One region of the Escherichia marmotae genome, then DNA from elsewhere that is predicted to be linked to it. Evidence: riboswitches for the same ligand, from Rfam matches in the RefSeq annotation. Region 1 holds a riboswitch; the other holds the start of a gene.
What was found. Region 1 has a riboswitch for cobalamin ahead of C1192_RS01965 (hypothetical protein). Riboswitches for the same ligand answer to the same signal wherever they lie in the genome.
Positions count from the first base shown of each region.

Region 2: it holds a riboswitch for cobalamin, as region 1 does, so the genes downstream of both, btuB (TonB-dependent vitamin B12 receptor BtuB) here and C1192_RS01965 (hypothetical protein) in region 1, are expected to answer to the same signal.

Region 1 covers NZ_CP025979.1:406,414-414,544, reverse strand. The annotation lists tRNA gene C1192_RS01990 (tRNA-Asn) at 1-35, shown strand, start outside; gene ldtA (L,D-transpeptidase) at 93-1,028, opposite strand; gene cobT (nicotinate-nucleotide--dimethylbenzimidazole phosphoribosyltransferase) at 1,090-2,169, opposite strand; gene cobS (adenosylcobinamide-GDP ribazoletransferase) at 2,194-2,937, opposite strand; gene cobU (bifunctional adenosylcobinamide kinase/adenosylcobinamide-phosphate guanylyltransferase) at 2,934-3,479, opposite strand; gene C1192_RS01965 (hypothetical protein) at 3,613-4,047, opposite strand; cobalamin riboswitch at 4,266-4,440, opposite strand; gene pocR (transcriptional regulator PocR) at 4,529-5,443, opposite strand; partial or broken gene pduF (propanediol diffusion facilitator PduF) at 5,646-6,456, opposite strand; gene pduA (propanediol utilization microcompartment protein PduA) at 6,969-7,253, shown strand; gene pduB (propanediol utilization microcompartment protein PduB) at 7,250-8,062, shown strand; gene pduC (propanediol dehydratase large subunit PduC) at 8,081-8,131, shown strand, end outside.
Region 2 covers NZ_CP025979.1:3,513,082-3,521,212, forward strand. The annotation lists gene C1192_RS18065 (M20 aminoacylase family protein) at 1-851, shown strand, start outside; gene C1192_RS18070 (citrate-proton symporter) at 894-2,210, shown strand; gene fabR (HTH-type transcriptional repressor FabR) at 2,314-2,964, shown strand; gene C1192_RS18080 (YijD family membrane protein) at 2,964-3,323, shown strand; gene trmA (tRNA (uridine(54)-C5)-methyltransferase TrmA) at 3,363-4,463, opposite strand; cobalamin riboswitch at 4,577-4,767, shown strand; gene btuB (TonB-dependent vitamin B12 receptor BtuB) at 4,833-6,677, shown strand; gene murI (glutamate racemase) at 6,622-7,479, shown strand; rRNA gene C1192_RS18100 (16S ribosomal RNA) at 7,852-8,131, shown strand, end outside.

The sequences.
Region 1 (8,131 bases):
GTATGTCACTGGTTCGAGTCCAGTCAGAGGAGCCAAATTTCTGAAAAGCCCGCTTTTAACGCGGGATTTTTGCTATTCACTCGGCAGTTATTTTAAAACCTCTGCCTTGCGCCAGGATTAATTTGCACAGGCATTCCCGAGCGACGTTGCAACGCAGCATTTGCACGGTTTACATCAACTTCTTGCCCGTTGATAAACGCCCGCAAAGAAGGCGTTACCAGCAATGGCACTTTTCTGTCAGACTCATATTCTGCTCGATTGCGCGACAGCGGTTCATGAACTTCCAGCCACTTTGAACCATCCGGTTCAGTTGTGTATTTCACAGGCTGATCAATAATTTGCACACGCGTGCCTACCGGAACATTATCAAACAGATACTTGATATCGTCATTACGCAGACGAATACAGCCCTGACTCACCCGTAGGCCAATACCAAAATTGGCATTAGTACCGTGGATGGCATATAACCTGCCGATATAAATAGCGTACAACCCCATAGGATTATCGGGTCCGGCAGGGACAAACGCGGGCAGACTCTCCCCACGTTTCGCATATTCGCGGCGAGTGTTGGGAGTTGGCGTCCAGGTTGGCGCTTCTTGTTTTCGTTCAACGGCAGTCACCCAGTTACGCGGGGTTTCACGCCCGGCCTGACCGATCCCGATAGGAAAAACTTCTACAGTATTACTGTCTGGCGGATAGTAATAAAGACGCATCTCAGCAACGTTAACGACTATCCCTTTACGTATAGTGTCGGGCAAAATCAGTTGCTGCGGAATGGTGAGTTGCGAGCCAGACTTCGGCAAGAAAACGTCAACGCCTGGATTCGCTTCCAACATATTACTCAGCCCTTGCCCGTACTGCGCAGCAAAAGTTTCAAGCGGCTGGATATTGCGATCGGGAACCGTAACCGTAAGAGACTGCCCCACTAAACGGCTACCCTCTGGAGGTAGTGGATAAGTTACCGCCAGACTATGATGGCTGGCAAAAAGCAGAACAAATGAACAAAGAATATTTACACGACGCATCATATCCCTTTCCTAAGTCGCGAAAGTTATCCAATAAGTATAGCTTTTGTCAGGCTTTCCGTTTTTAGCTGTTCAATCCAGAAGTTGTATTTCCGGGTAGAACAATATTACTGGCAGCAAGTTCGCCCATGCTGCTGTATATCGCACAAGCTGCTTCAACGATGGGCATCGCCAGTGCCGCGCCACTCCCCTCACCTAAGCGCATTTCCATATTGAGATAAGGCTCCATTCCCAAATGCGCCAGCGCAATACGCGCCCCTTTTTCTGCCGATAAGTGAGAAGGAATAAGATAAGGTTTAATAGCGGGTGACATCTGGCAGGCCGCAAGCGCGGCGGCATAAGATAGAAATCCATCCAGCAATACAGGTAAACCACAGGAGGCGGCACCTAACATCACGCCAGCCATTCCGACCAAATCAAACCCACCGACTTTTGCCAGTACATCAACACCATCCAGTGGATTCGGTTGATTCAACGTAATTGCCCGACGGACAACATTCACTTTATTAGCCAGTTTATCTGTTGGCAGGTTTGCACCAATACCCACCACAACTTCAGGATCATGTCCCGTCATAGCGCTAACTATCGCCGCTGCCGGAGTCGTGTTTGCCATCCCCAGTTCGCCCACACCAAACAGCGTTACGCCATTTTTCGCCAGTTCACGCGTATAACGGATGGTTTCCAGAAGCAACTCTTCAGCCTGGCAGCGGCTCATTGCCGGGCCTGAGGCGATGTTGCCACTACCTCGGGCGACACGCATGTTGATAAGTCCGGGGATTGGCTCTGCAGTATCTATCCCCACATCAATCACATGAACTTTAGCACCCGCTTGTGCTGCCAGCACACACACGCCTGTTGTTCCGCGTGTCATATTTTCAGCCTGAATGGCTGTCACCGCTTTCGGGGAAATAGCGACCCCCTCATCCCAGACGCCGTGATCGGCACACATGACCAGTACTGCTTTTTTGCCCACATGAGGTGTGCCATTCAGCCCCGGCATTCCCGCCAGTTGTATGGCAAGCGACTCCAGTCTTCCCAGACTACCGACGGGTTTTAGTAACCCGTCAATATACCGTTGTACGCGCGACATAGCGGCAGAATCGATAGCAGGGATTGTATTCAGTAAATCGACGAGTGTTTGCATGTCACTTCTCCTGGGTTATCTGTCTTACAGCAGCGCCAGCAGGAAAACCAGTTCACCAAGTTCAATGGCCGCTCCCAGCGTATCGCCGGTCTGCCCACCCAGAGTACGTTTGAGAAGCTGACCGAGGATGAAAATCACCACCATCGTCACCACCATAGCAGCAACACCGTGCATACCTGGCAATAATACGGCTGCAAAAATAACGGCTAAACCGAGGGTGACACAGGTTTGTCGTCCATCGATTTTACCAATAAACACATTGCCAAGCCCTTCTTCCCTGGCATAACGATGACGATACATTAATAACGCAGCGGCTCCGCGGCTGACCGCACACGCTGCTGCCAGAGATGCAAGGATCGGCTCACCACGTAATGCCAGCTCGCTTAACACCAGAATCTTTGCCAGCACAACAAAAATCAGTGCCAGACCGCCGTGGGTTCCTAAACGACTATCACGCATGATTTCCAACATGCGATCGCGGCTACGAGCAGAAAATACGCCATCACAGGTATCTGCAAGCCCATCCAGGTGGAATCCTCCGGTCATCAGCGCCAGAACCAGCACACTAAACAATGCCGCCAGCGGCACACCACACCATGCCTGCAACACCATGAAGACCAGTCCGCTAATAGCACCAAGTAATAAACCAATTAAAGGAAAAGTAATAATACCGCGAGAATAATGCTCAAAATCCAGCCCCTGGGACCAACGATGCGGTACAGGCAGACGCGTAATAAAAGAGAGCATCGCCCAAAATAATTTACTCATTTGATTTTTACTCCAATACCCGAAACCACCAGCCATACTTCATCTGCCGCAGCGGCCAGTTGCTGATTCACTCGCCCGGCAATATCACGAAAATGTCGCGCCAGGCGATTCTCCGGCACAATCCCCATTCCCACTTCATTGGTGACTACTACGACTTTTGCAGGGCAACATAGACAGGCGGCAATCAACGACTGAATCTCGTCATTAATCGCCAGCTCCAGCGCCATATAGTCCCATTCGTCAGGGTCTTTATCGCCGCCATATTCAAACAACAGATTAGTCACCATTGTCGTAATGCATTCCAGCAACACGGCGTGTTGCGGATTAATGTCCGCATTAATTAACTCATCAAGCTGTTGCCAGCGTTCCACTGTACGCCAGTGCACCGGGCGGCCTTGTCGATGATGCTCAATTCGTGCCGCCATCTCATCGTCAAGGATTTGCGAAGTGGCGATATACAGAACCTGTGGAGAATTCCCAATAAGCGCCTCAGCGTGCCGGCTTTTCCCGCTCCGTGCTCCACCCGTCACTAAAATCATCATACGGACTCCTGATTCAATTGTATGATGGTATTCATTGACCAGAACAATGGATACACCACCGTGCTGACCGTAATAACACTCCCTCGATTAATACTGCGCGTAATAAAAATAAAAATCCAGTATTCTCAATTCATTACGAATGAGGACGGCATTGTGAGATAGTCTGATTTCCCTGTGAAAACGCCCGACAAAATGCGTCATTAGCAACAGATTCTCTCCATCGACACGTCTCATTCAGATAATGGATTAATGCTACTGCTCCACCGGTCGGACCGGCCAACAAACGGGCATTGTGCTCTGCAATTAAGATTACCGTCGCACCATCAGGATGAGAAAAGCTTTCTGGTATGGATGCCCCGTTTTCAGCAATCAATAACAGCACTGAATAATCGCTATATGCATCTGACAACGATTGTACTGGCCCTCCGTTAAAAGGCAGAAAACCTTGCTGCCAGTCCTCACCAACAAAACAGGTCATTGGCAACATTTCAGCCAGATGTTTAGCCAATTCAATATCGCCAGTGGAGAGGCAAAAAAGTGCTATCGATTCGGGTTTCATCGTTTTCATACCCTCCGTCCTCCGCTTGGTTTCCTGCAATGACGGTCAGGTTGATATACCATAAAAAAAGATTGCTGCGCCTTGAGTGCAGCCCTGATGCCTGTCGGCACTACGATGAATAAACTAAATGATGCCGCCATCCCCTGATCCTTTCAGGGTGGTAGGGGTATAAAGACGCGTCAGTGCTCAAGCAGACGCTTCCGGGCAACCCACTTCCCACCGAAGTTGTTGGTATTGACTGGCAGGCTGGTCTTCTGGCTTAGCGTCATCCTCCCCCACCCTTCCCAATCTCGCGATCAGTGGTATTTTCGGGGTTGTCAGCATTACAGCAGCGGGGGCTGCGAGGGATTTACACCCACTTCCCAGGCACAAATGTGCCAAACCTGTCAGCGTATGTTATGAGCTGATTTCACTTTTCCCATAACACGTAAATAACGTTAATTATTACTGTCGGAATCTATTTAGTCATCCCTCATTTTTTACATTCAATTTATGCTGTTTCCGCTGCTGTATTTTCGCTAATTTGCTGACGATATACCTGCGGTGTTACCTGATACGTCTGACGAAAAACTTTGCAAAAATAACTGGTTTGCGAAAAGCCTAAATTACGCGCAATGCTGGCGATGCTCCAGTCACTATGGCACAGCAACTCGCGGGCGCTGGCCATCCGTTGTTGGTTTACCCACGCATTAAAACCAATCCCATGATATTTCTTGAACAATTTACTGAAGTAATAAGGGCTGAGATAAACATGGGAGGCAACATCTTCCAGGCGCAAATCGTCTGATAAATGCGCATCAATATAGCGTAATGCTTTTTTCATTTTGTTATCGTGGGGATTAGGCGTGCGAGTCTGACGTAGCGGATCCGAATAAGGTTTATTCTCTTTAATAACAACAAAATTGAGTTGTTTTTTGAGGCAGTTTTCCACAATTAACTTCAACAGATCAGCAGAAGCCATAACTCGCGAGTAATCCATCTCCGGGACTTTGCGAAATTCATTAAGTAACTCGGGATCTGCCTGCCAACAATCATCGACATTCAGAATATCGACTAAATCGACATCATCATTACGCAGGCGGACTTGTCCACACAATACAAAGCCGACTAAATGCCCGGCAATCACCAGAGGGATAGAAAAATCGGTTAATCCTGCATGGCAACGATAAATACAAGGTTGATCGGATTTAGAGGCTTCCAGCCCCCCACAACGATCGCTCATGCGGCAGCGTGTGCTAAGCTGAGGATGTCGCCGCATCATCTGACAAAATGAGGTGAAGTTAAACAGCTCGGAAATTTCATCACCGTGGATATTAACCACGACAACCGCAAGGCTGGTCGCCTGCGCAAAATCCTGCGCGATTTTATTAATGAGTTCTGAATTAAGTGTCGCCGCAGAAATCATGATAAAACCTCCCAGTTAATTTATTGTTATAGTAAAACAATTGTTTTACATTTAATCTTCACATCATCCCTAATGATTTACTGACGAGAAGCACAAAGGACAATAACAAAAGCCTCCGTGAGGCGGGAGACTTTTTAATAAGTTCTGAAAGCAGATCACAAACAGTAAAAAAATAAACGTTTATAACCGCTATGTTATTTCACTATTCGATGATGTCTTTAGGCGTAACACTATTGACAGGTAAGTTTTTTGCAATGAGAAAACGATAAATTGCTGCGCCAACACATGCCCCAATGATCGGAGCAATAATGGGGACGATGAAATAAGGAATATTACGCCCACCGGTCATCGCTATTTCCCCCCCAACCAGCAAGCCAGGTGAAAATTTTTGGCCCGAAATCACGCGCTGGATTCATGGCAAAACCGGTTAATGGTCCAGTAGATGCACCAATAACAGCAACCAGAATGCCAATAAGTAAAGGAGCAAGAGGTCCTTTTGGTACGCCATTGCCGTCATCGGTTAACGCCATAATCAACCCCATCAACATGGACGTAATGACCACTTCAACCAACGCCGCTTGCCATACATTTAACGCGGCAGCCGGATAAGTGCTAAAGATACTGGCGAGTTGCAAACTTTCAGCGCTACCACGAACTATATTGTGAGTGGATTCAAAATCGGTAAACAAGCTGTTGTATAAAAAATACGCCAGAACGGCTCCACCAAAGGCCCCCGCCAATTGTGCCACACAATATGGCAACACTTTACGGGCAGGAAAAGCAGCAAACAACCACAGAGCAATGGTAACCGCCGGGTTCAGATGGGCGCCAGAAATGCCTGCCGTAAGGTAAACAGCAAGTGAAATACCTAACCCCCAAATGATACAAATTTCCCACAGACCCAGACTTGCCCCGGCAAGTTTTAGGGCGCATAAACAACCAATGCCAAAAAAGAGGAACAGTCCGGTGCCCAAAAACTCGGCAACGCATTGCGCCTTGAGTGAATCATTCATAGTGACACCTTCTTTACGGAGTTTGTTTCTTTATCAGTTAATCGTGCACTGATTGTCGTGTATATCGAGCGCAACTATAAAAATTGCGCCGGGGAAAATATTGCCAACATGCATGACCGGCACGCTGAAAAATCGTGTTGATATAGCAAATTATTGTCATTCAAAAAGTATTCAACTTAGATACAATCGCTATTGAGCTCGCCAACTCTGCCAGATTTCCACAATAAAAAATTGCCATCCTTATATAATAAAACTTAAACAAATATCACAATTCACTTCCGCAAAGCCCAACCCGATAAAGCATTAGTGCAAATTAAATCTACCGACCAATGCAATTAATTCACATTAAAAAAACCAGAAAACGACCAGTAAATTAATAACATATAGATAATTAAGGCAATTTTATAATATTTACCCTCTATTAATTTTGCTCATCGGATGATTAAGTCAGCCATTCTTTTTTCTCGCTTTTTTTTATAGTCATATCGTCAAAAAATCTAGGCGAGGTCTTTATGCAACAAGAAGCGTTAGGAATGGTTGAAACCAAAGGCTTAACTGCCGCCATAGAGGCCGCAGATGCCATGGTTAAATCGGCAAATGTATTGCTGGTTGGCTACGAAAAAATAGGTTCCGAGCTGGTGACCGTCATCGTTCGTGGTGATGTCGGGGCGGTAAAAGCGGCAACAGACGCAGGTGCCGCCGCCGCACGTAACGTCGGTGAAGTGAAAGCCGTACACGTAATTCCCCGCCCACATACTGATGTCGAAAAAATCTTACCAAAGGGAATTAACCCATGAGCAGCAATGAACTGGTCGAACAGATCATGGCGCAGGTCATCGCTCGCGTAGCGACGCCAGAGCATGAGGTTCTCCCGAAAACAACTCATCAAACACGAGAGACGGCTATGGCAGAAAAAAGCTGCACGTTAACGGAATTTGTTGGCACCGCTATTGGCGACACTGTAGGTCTGGTCATTGCGAATGTTGATAGCGCCCTATTGGACGCGATGAAACTTGAAAAACGCTATCGCTCCATTGGCATTCTGGGCGCGCGTATTGGTGCGGGGCCACACATTATGGCCGCGGATGAAGCAGTAAAAGCCACGAACACTGAAGTTATTAGCATTGAACTTCCTCGCGATACCAAAGGTGGTGCCGGACACGGCTCATTAATCCTCTTAGGTGGCAACGATGTTTCCGACGTGAAACGCGGTATTGAAGTTGCGCTGAAAGAACTCGACCGAACCTTTGGCGACGTCTGCGCCAATGAAGCCGGACATCTTGAACTGCAATATACCGCCCGCGCCAGCTATGCACTGGAAAAAGCGTTTGGCGCACCACTGGGCCGCGCTTGTGGCGTCATTGTCGGCGCTCCGGCTGCTGTTGGTGTTCTGATGGCCGATACTGCGCTGAAATCCGCCAATGTGGATGTCGTGGCATACAGCTCCCCAGCTCATGGCACCAGCTTCAGTAATGAAGTCATTCTGATTATCTCGGGTGACTCCGGCGCTGTCCGACAGGCGGTCATCTCCGCTCGCGAAATCGGTAAAACCGTGCTTTCGACTCTCGGTGATACACCGAAAAACGATCGCCCTTCCTACATCTGAATTCCATGAGGCAGATTCATGAGATCGAAAAGATTTGAAGCACTGGAAAAACGCCCGGTTAACCAGGAT
Region 2 (8,131 bases), 1.6 Mb from region 1:
CCACAATATTGCTGGGTGCCGCGCGCTATCTTGCTGAAACCCGCCGCTTTAACGGCACGTTGCGCCTTATCTTCCAGCCAGCGGAAGAAATGATTAACGGCGGCGAGATCATGGTTAAAGAAGGGCTTTTTGACCGTTTCCCCTGCGATGTCATTTTCGGCATGCATAACATGCCCGGTCTGCCAGTGGGTAAGTTTTATTTCCAGCCCGGAGCGCTGATGGCGTCAATGGATCAATTCCATATTACGGTTCGTGGTTGTGGCGGACACGGTGCGATCCCTCACAAAGCGATTGATCCGGTGCTGGTTGCCGCACATATCACCACCGCATTACAAAGCATTGTGTCGCGCAATGTCGATCCGCTGGAGGCAGCAGTCATTACCGTCGGCAGTATTGTTGCGGGTGAGGCCGCTAACGTCATTCCTGATAGTGCTGAGATGAAAATTAGCGTCCGCTCTCTTAGCCGTGAAACCCGGCAACTTCTGTTGGCCCGTATTCCCGCTCTGGCACAAGCCCAGGCTATCAGCTTTGGTGCTACGGCTGATGTGACGCATGTTAACGGTACTCCGGTGTTGGTCAACGATGAAGAGATGGCGCGCTTTGCCTGGCAGGTGGCGTGTAAAACGTTTGGTGAAGATCGGGCCGGGTTTGGCATCAAGCCTCTGATGGGCAGTGAAGATTTCTCTTTCATGCTGGAAGCCCAGCCGAAAGGTGCTTTTTTGCTGTTCGGTAATGGCGATGTCGGGGAAGGGGCATGCATGGTGCATAACCCAGGTTACGACTTCAACGATGCAAGTCTGGTTCCGGCAAGCAGCTACTGGGGCGCACTGGTGGAAGCCTGGCTGCAATAAATAAAACAACACACAACATCACTATCTGGCAAGGAACATGGAATGACGGCGATCGTAAATGAAACAGTGGACGTAAGGAAAAAGCCCAGCGGCAAACGGGTGATTTTTGCCTCGGCGTTTGGCAATGCGCTCGAATTTTTTGATTTTGGCGTTTACAACTTTTTTGTGGTCTATATCAGCACGCTTTTCTTCCCACCCAGTGCCGATCACAATGTCGCGCTGTTACTGGCATTTGCAACGTTTGGCGTGAGCTTTTTTATGCGCCCGCTTGGTGGGATTATCGTTGGTGCCTGGGCCGATCGTTTCGGGCGGAAACCGGCGATGGTGTTTACCATTGCCCTGATGAGTCTCGGTACGCTGATGATCGGCATTGCGCCAACATATGCGACGGCGGGATATTGGGGAACAGCGACGCTGGTGCTGGCGCGCCTGATTCAGGGCGTTGCGGCAGGCGGTGAAGTCGGTGCCTCAATGTCTTTGCTGGTTGAGTCAGCTCCGGCAAATCGTCGCGGCTTTTACAGTAGCTGGTCGCTGGCGACCCAGGGGCTGGCAACGACCTTTGGTGGTGTCGTCGCTTTGGGTTTGAGCGCATGGCTGCCGTTCGCCACAGGTTCAGAAACCGTAATGGCGGAGTGGGGCTGGCGTGTACCGTTTTTTATTGGTGTGCTGTTAGCGCCCATCGGTTGCTGGCTGCGCCTGAGTCTGGAAAACGATGTGCCTGAACCTGTGCACCATAAAAAAGCCGCAGCCAGCGAAAGCGCGTTTTCTCTGCTCTTGCAACATAAAGCAACCATCGTTAATGGTGTTTTACTCGCTATTGGTAGTACGGTTGCAACCTATATCTCCCTCTTTTACTACGGCACCTGGGCTGCGAAGTATCTGGCGATGCCTCAACACTATTCTCATGCAGCGATGTTACTGGCGGGCGTTATTACGTTTGTGGGGGCGTTGTTGGTGGGGATGCTGTGTGATTCGGTCGGGCGTAAAAAGCTGATTTTAATCTCCCGCGTGATGGTGTTGATCTGTAGCTGGCCATCGTTCTGGCTGTTGGTGAATTATCCCAGTCCCGGCATGTTGCTGACGGTGGTTTTCGTGATGGTCAGCTTCACCACGCTTGGCGGTGTACCGGTAATGTTGCTGATTTCCGAACTGTTACCGAAACGGATTCGGGCATTGGGCTTCGCACTGGTTTATAGCATTGGCGTAGCAATCTTCGGCGGGTTTGCGCAATACTTTGCCACGCAATCCATTGTGTTACTGGATAGCCTGACGGCGCCAGCGTGGTATCTGGGCGGAGGTACGTTGTTGTCGATGCTGGCGTTGTTGTTTGTGAAAGAACCGGCTAAAGAGTTGCAGTAAATGTGTTTTATTGCGTTACCGTTCATTCACAACACTGGAGCAATCCAGTATGTTCATTCTCTGGTATAGTGCCAACAGTACTTTTGGCAAGGATTTAGACATCGTGATGGGCGTAAGAGCGCAACAAAAAGAAAAAACCCGCCGTTCTCTGGTGGAAGCCGCATTTAGCCAATTAAGTGCTGAACGTAGCTTCGCCAGCCTGAGTTTGCGTGAAGTGGCGCGTGAAGCGGGCATTGCTCCCACCTCTTTTTATCGGCATTTCCGCGACGTAGACGAACTTGGTCTGACCATGGTTGATGAGAGCGGTTTAATGCTGCGCCAACTCATGCGCCAGGCGCGTCAGCGTATTGCTAAAGGCGGGAGTGTGATCCGCACCTCGGTCTCCACATTTATGGAGTTCATCGGTAATAATCCGAACGCCTTCCGGTTATTATTGCGGGAACGCTCCGGCACCTCCGCTGCGTTCCGTGCCGCTGTTGCGCGTGAAATTCAGCACTTCATTGCGGAACTTGCGGACTATCTGGAACTTGAAAACCATATGCCTCGTGCGTTTACTGAAGCGCAAGCCGAAGCAATGGTGACGATTGTCTTCAGTGCGGGTGCCGAGGCGTTGGATGTCGGCGTCGAACAACGTCGGCAATTAGAAGAGCGACTGGTACTGCAACTGCGAATGATTTCGAAAGGGGCTTATTACTGGTATCGCCGTGAACAAGAAAAAACCGCAATTATTCCGGGAAATGTGAAGGACGAGTAATGAAACAAGCAAATCAAGATAGAGGTACGCTGCTGCTGGCGCTGGTTGCAGGCTTATCGATCAATGGTACTTTTGCGGCGCTGTTTAGCTCCATTGTGCCATTTTCTGTATTCCCGATTATTTCCCTGGTGCTGACGGTCTACTGCCTGCATCAACGTTATCTTAATCGCACTATGCCGGTAGGTTTGCCGGGTCTGGCTGCTGCCTGTTTTATTCTCGGTGTTCTGCTGTACAGCACGGTGGTTCGTGCGGAATATCCGGATATCGGTTCTAACTTCTTCCCGGCCGTGCTGTCCGTCATTATGGTGTTCTGGATTGGCGCGAAGATGCGTAACCGTAAGCAGGAAATTGCTGAGTAATCAGTATCATGCTGGATGCTGGCGCATCCAGCATGGGTTTTACTTAGCGGTTAGTAATACGCCACACTCCATATGGTGCGTGTAGGGGAACTGATCAAACAGAGCCAGACGTTCAACCTTGTGCGTCTGGCTTAATGTTTCCAGATTCTTACATAACGTTTCCGGGTTGCAGGAGATATACAAAATACGCGGATACGCCTGCACCATTTTCTCGGTTTCACTGTCCAGACCGCTGCGCGGTGGGTCGACAAAAATGGTTTCGCACTGATAACTCTTCAGGTCGATACCTTGCAGACGGTTAAACTCACGCACGCCATTCATCGCTTGAGTAAACTCTTCCGCCGCCATACGAATAATTTGTACGTTATCTATATGGTTAGCAGCAATATTGTATTGCGCGGCAGCGACCGACGGCTTGGCGATTTCGGTGGCTAATACTCGATCAAAATTGCGCGCCAGAGCTAATGAAAAATTACCGTTGCCGCAGTACAACTCCAGTAAATCGCCTTTTGAGCCTTTGGTAACATCCAGCGCCCATTCCAGCATCTGAATATTCATCGCCGCGTTTGGCTGGGTGAAGCTGTTTTCTACCTGACGGTAGATCATCTCTTTCCCTGCGACCGGCAGACGCTCATCAATGTAATCCTGATCCAGCTCGATTTTTGTTTTCGTTGCCCGACCAATCAAATGCACATTCAGATTCTGCGCTCGCAGTGCATCGCGCAGGGCTTCTGCCTGCTGACGCCACTCGTCATCCAGCTTTTTATGGTACAGCAGAGAAACGACGGCCTGATTGCTCAATGTGGTGAGGTAATCAATCTGGAACAGCTTGTGGCGCAGAACGGGATTATTACGCACACCCGCAATCATCGCCGTCATCAACTGGTTGATCAGTTCACTGGCGGCGGGGAAGCTATCTACGTGGATGCGGCTTTTGGTCTGTTGATCGAAAATGATGTGGTACAGGTCATCGCCATCGTGCCAGATGCGGAATTCTGCTCGCATCCGATAATGACTGACCGGCGAGCGAAACACTTCCGGAACCAGGTCAGAAAACGGCGCCATCATACTTTGTAAACGTACCACTTTTTCGGCTAACTGCGCTTCATACTGTTCTGTTGGAAGGTGTTCGGGGGTCATGATGTATCCTGAAAATGAAATGTACGCGGCGATTGTAGGGATTGCTCATCAGATGTCCAGATCTTGATGAATTCCTATTTATGCGCGACGTCTGGACAGCAACTTGTTACAACCTGTAGCATCCACTCGCCGGTCCTGTGAGTTAATAGGGAATCCAGTGCGAATCTGGAGCTGACGCGCAGCGGTAAGGAAAGGTGCGATGATTGCGTAATGCGGACACTGCCATCCGGTGGGAAGTCATCATCTCTTTGTATCCTCAGATACCCCTCCAAGCCCGAAGACCTGCCGGCCAACGTCGCATCTGGTTCTCATCATCGCGTAATATTGATGAAACCTGCGGCATCCTTCTTCTATTGTGGATGCTTTACAATGATTAAAAAAGCTTCGCTGCTGACGGCGTGTTCCGTCACAGCCTTTTCCGCTTGGGCACAGGACACCAGCCCGGATACTCTCGTTGTTACTGCTAACCGTTTTGAACAGCCTCGCAGCACTGTGCTTGCTCCAACTACCGTTGTGACACGTCAGGATATTGACCGCTGGCAGTCGGCCTCGGTGAACGATGTTCTACGTCGTCTGCCGGGCGTGGATATCACCCAGAATGGCGGTTCAGGTCAGCTCTCTTCTATTTTTATTCGTGGTACAAACGCCAGCCATGTATTGGTGTTAATTGATGGCGTACGCCTGAATTTGGCGGGGGTCAGTGGTTCTGCCGACCTTAGCCAATTCCCTATTGCGCTTGTCCAGCGAGTTGAATATATCCGTGGACCGCGATCTGCCGTTTATGGTTCTGATGCAATAGGCGGAGTGGTGAATATCATCACCACGCGTGATGAATCCGGCACGGAAATTTCAGCGGGATGGGGAAGTAATAGTTATCAGAACTACGATGTTTCTACGCAGCAACAACTGGGGGATAAAACACGGGTAACTCTGTTGGCCGATTATGCCCATACCCATGGATTTGATGTTGTCGCCTATGGCAATACCGGAACGCAAGCACAACCAGATAACGATGGTTTTTTAAGTAAAACGCTTTATGGTGCGCTGGAGCATAATTTTACTGACACCTGGAGCGGCTTTGTGCGCGGCTATGGCTATGATAATCGTACCAATTATGACGCGTATTATTCTCCCGGCTCACCGTTACTCGATACCCGTAAACTCTATAGCCAAAGTTGGGACACCGGGCTGCGCTATAACGGCGAGCTGATTAAATCACAACTGATTACCAGTTACAGCCACAGCAAAGATTACAACTACGATCCGCATTATGGTCGTTATGATTCGTCCGCGACGCTCGATGAGATGAAGCAGTACACCGTCCAGTGGGCAAACAACGTCACCGTTGGTCACGGTAATATCGGCGCGGGTGTTGACTGGCAGAAGCAAACTACGACGCCAGGCACTGGATATGTTGCAGATGGGTATGATCAACGTAATACGGGGATCTATCTGACCGGGGTACAACAAGTTGGCGATTTTACGTTTGAAGGTGCTGCACGCAGCGATGATAACTCACAGTTTGGTCGTCATGGCACCTGGCAAACCAGTGCTGGTTGGGAGTTCATTGAAGGCTATCGCTTTATCGCTTCTTATGGCACGTCGTACAAGGCACCTAATCTTGGGCAACTGTACGGTTTCTACGGTAATCCGGATCTGAACCCCGAAAAAAGCAAACAGTGGGAAGGTGCGTTTGAGGGTTTAACCGCCGGGGTGAACTGGCGTATCTCCGGGTATCGTAACGATATCAGTGACCTGATCGATTATGACGATCACATCCTGAAATACTACAACGAAGGGAAAGCGCGGATTAAAGGCGTCGAGGCGACCGCCAATTTTGATACCGGACCGCTGACACATACGGTGAGTTACGATTATGTCGACGCACGTAATGCGATTACCGACACGCCGTTATTACGTCGCGCTAAACAGCAGGTGAAATATCAGCTCGACTGGCAACTGTATGATTTTGATTGGGGTATTACTTACCAGTATTTAGGTACTCGCTATGATAAGGATTACTCATCTTATCCCTATCAAACTGTGAAAATGGGCGGTGTGAGCTTGTGGGATATTGCGGTTGCATATCCGGTCACCTCTCATCTGACTGTTCGTGGTAAAATAGCCAACCTGTTCGACAAAGATTACGAGACAGTCTATGGCTACCAAACTGCAGGACGGGAATACACCTTGTCTGGCAGCTACACCTTCTGAACCACGTCCCACCGTGCTGGTGTTTGACTCCGGCGTCGGTGGGCTGTCGGTCTATGACGAGATCCGGCGTCTCTTACCGGATCTCCATTACATTTATGCTTTTGATAACGTCGCTTTCCCGTATGGCGAAAAAAGCGAAGAGTTTATTGTTGAGCGCGTGGTGGAAATTGTCACTGCAGTGCAAGAACGTTATCCCCTTGCATTGGCGGTGGTGGCTTGCAACACCGCCAGTACCGTTTCACTTCCTGCATTACGCGAAAAGTTTGACTTCCCGGTTGTCGGCGTCGTTCCGGCGATTAAACCCGCAGCGCGTCTGACCGCTAATGGCATTGTTGGACTGCTGGCAACTCGCGGAACAGTTAAACGTTCTTATACCCATGAGTTGATCGCGCGTTTCGCCAATGAATGCCAGATAGAAATGCTCGGTTCGGCAGAGATGGTCGAGCTGGCTGAAGCGAAGCTGCATGGCAATGAAGTTTCTCTGGATGCACTAAAGCGTATCTTGCGCCCGTGGTTAAGAATGAAAGAGCCGCCAGATACTGTTGTTCTGGGATGTACCCACTTCCCTCTATTACAAGATGAACTGTTGCAGGTGCTGCCAGAGGGAACCCGGTTGGTGGATTCAGGCGCAGCGATTGCCCGCCGAACGGCCTGGTTACTGGAGCATGAAGCCCCTGATGCAAAATCAGTCGATGCGAATATTGCCTTTTGTATGGCAATGACGCCAGAAGCTGAACAGTTATTGTCCGTTTTACAGCGTTACGGCTTTAAAACGCTCGAAAAACTGACAGTTTCAGGCTGATTTGATTGAAACTTGCGCATTCGGAAAATTATTTTAAATTTCCTCTTGTCAGGCCGGAATAACTCCCTATAATGCGCCACCACTGACACGGAACAACGGCAAATAAGCCGCCGGGTCAGCGGGGTTCTCCTGAGAACTTCGACAGAGAAAAGCGAAAAAATGCTTGACTCTGTAGCGGGAAAGCGTATTATGCACACCCCGCGCCGCTGAGAAAAAGCGAAGCGGCACTGCTCTTTAACAATTTATCAGACAATCTGTGTGGGCACTCGAAGATACGGATTCTTAACGTCGCAAGACGCTAAATGAATACCAAGTCTCAAGAGTGAACACGTAATTCATTACGAAGTTTAATTCTTTGAGCATCAAACTTTTAAATTGAAGAGTTTGATCATGGCTCAGATTGAACGCTGGCGGCAGGCCTAACACATGCAAGTCGAACGGTAACAGAAAGAAGCTTGCTTCTTTGCTGACGAGTGGCGGACGGGTGAGTAATGTCTGGGAAACTGCCCGATGGAGGGGGATAACTACTGGAAACGGTAGCTAATACCGCATAACGTCGCAAGACCAAAGAGGGGGACCTTCGGGCCTCTTGCCATCGGATGTGCCCAGATGGGATTAGCTAGTAGGCGGGGTAACGGCCCACCTAGGCGAC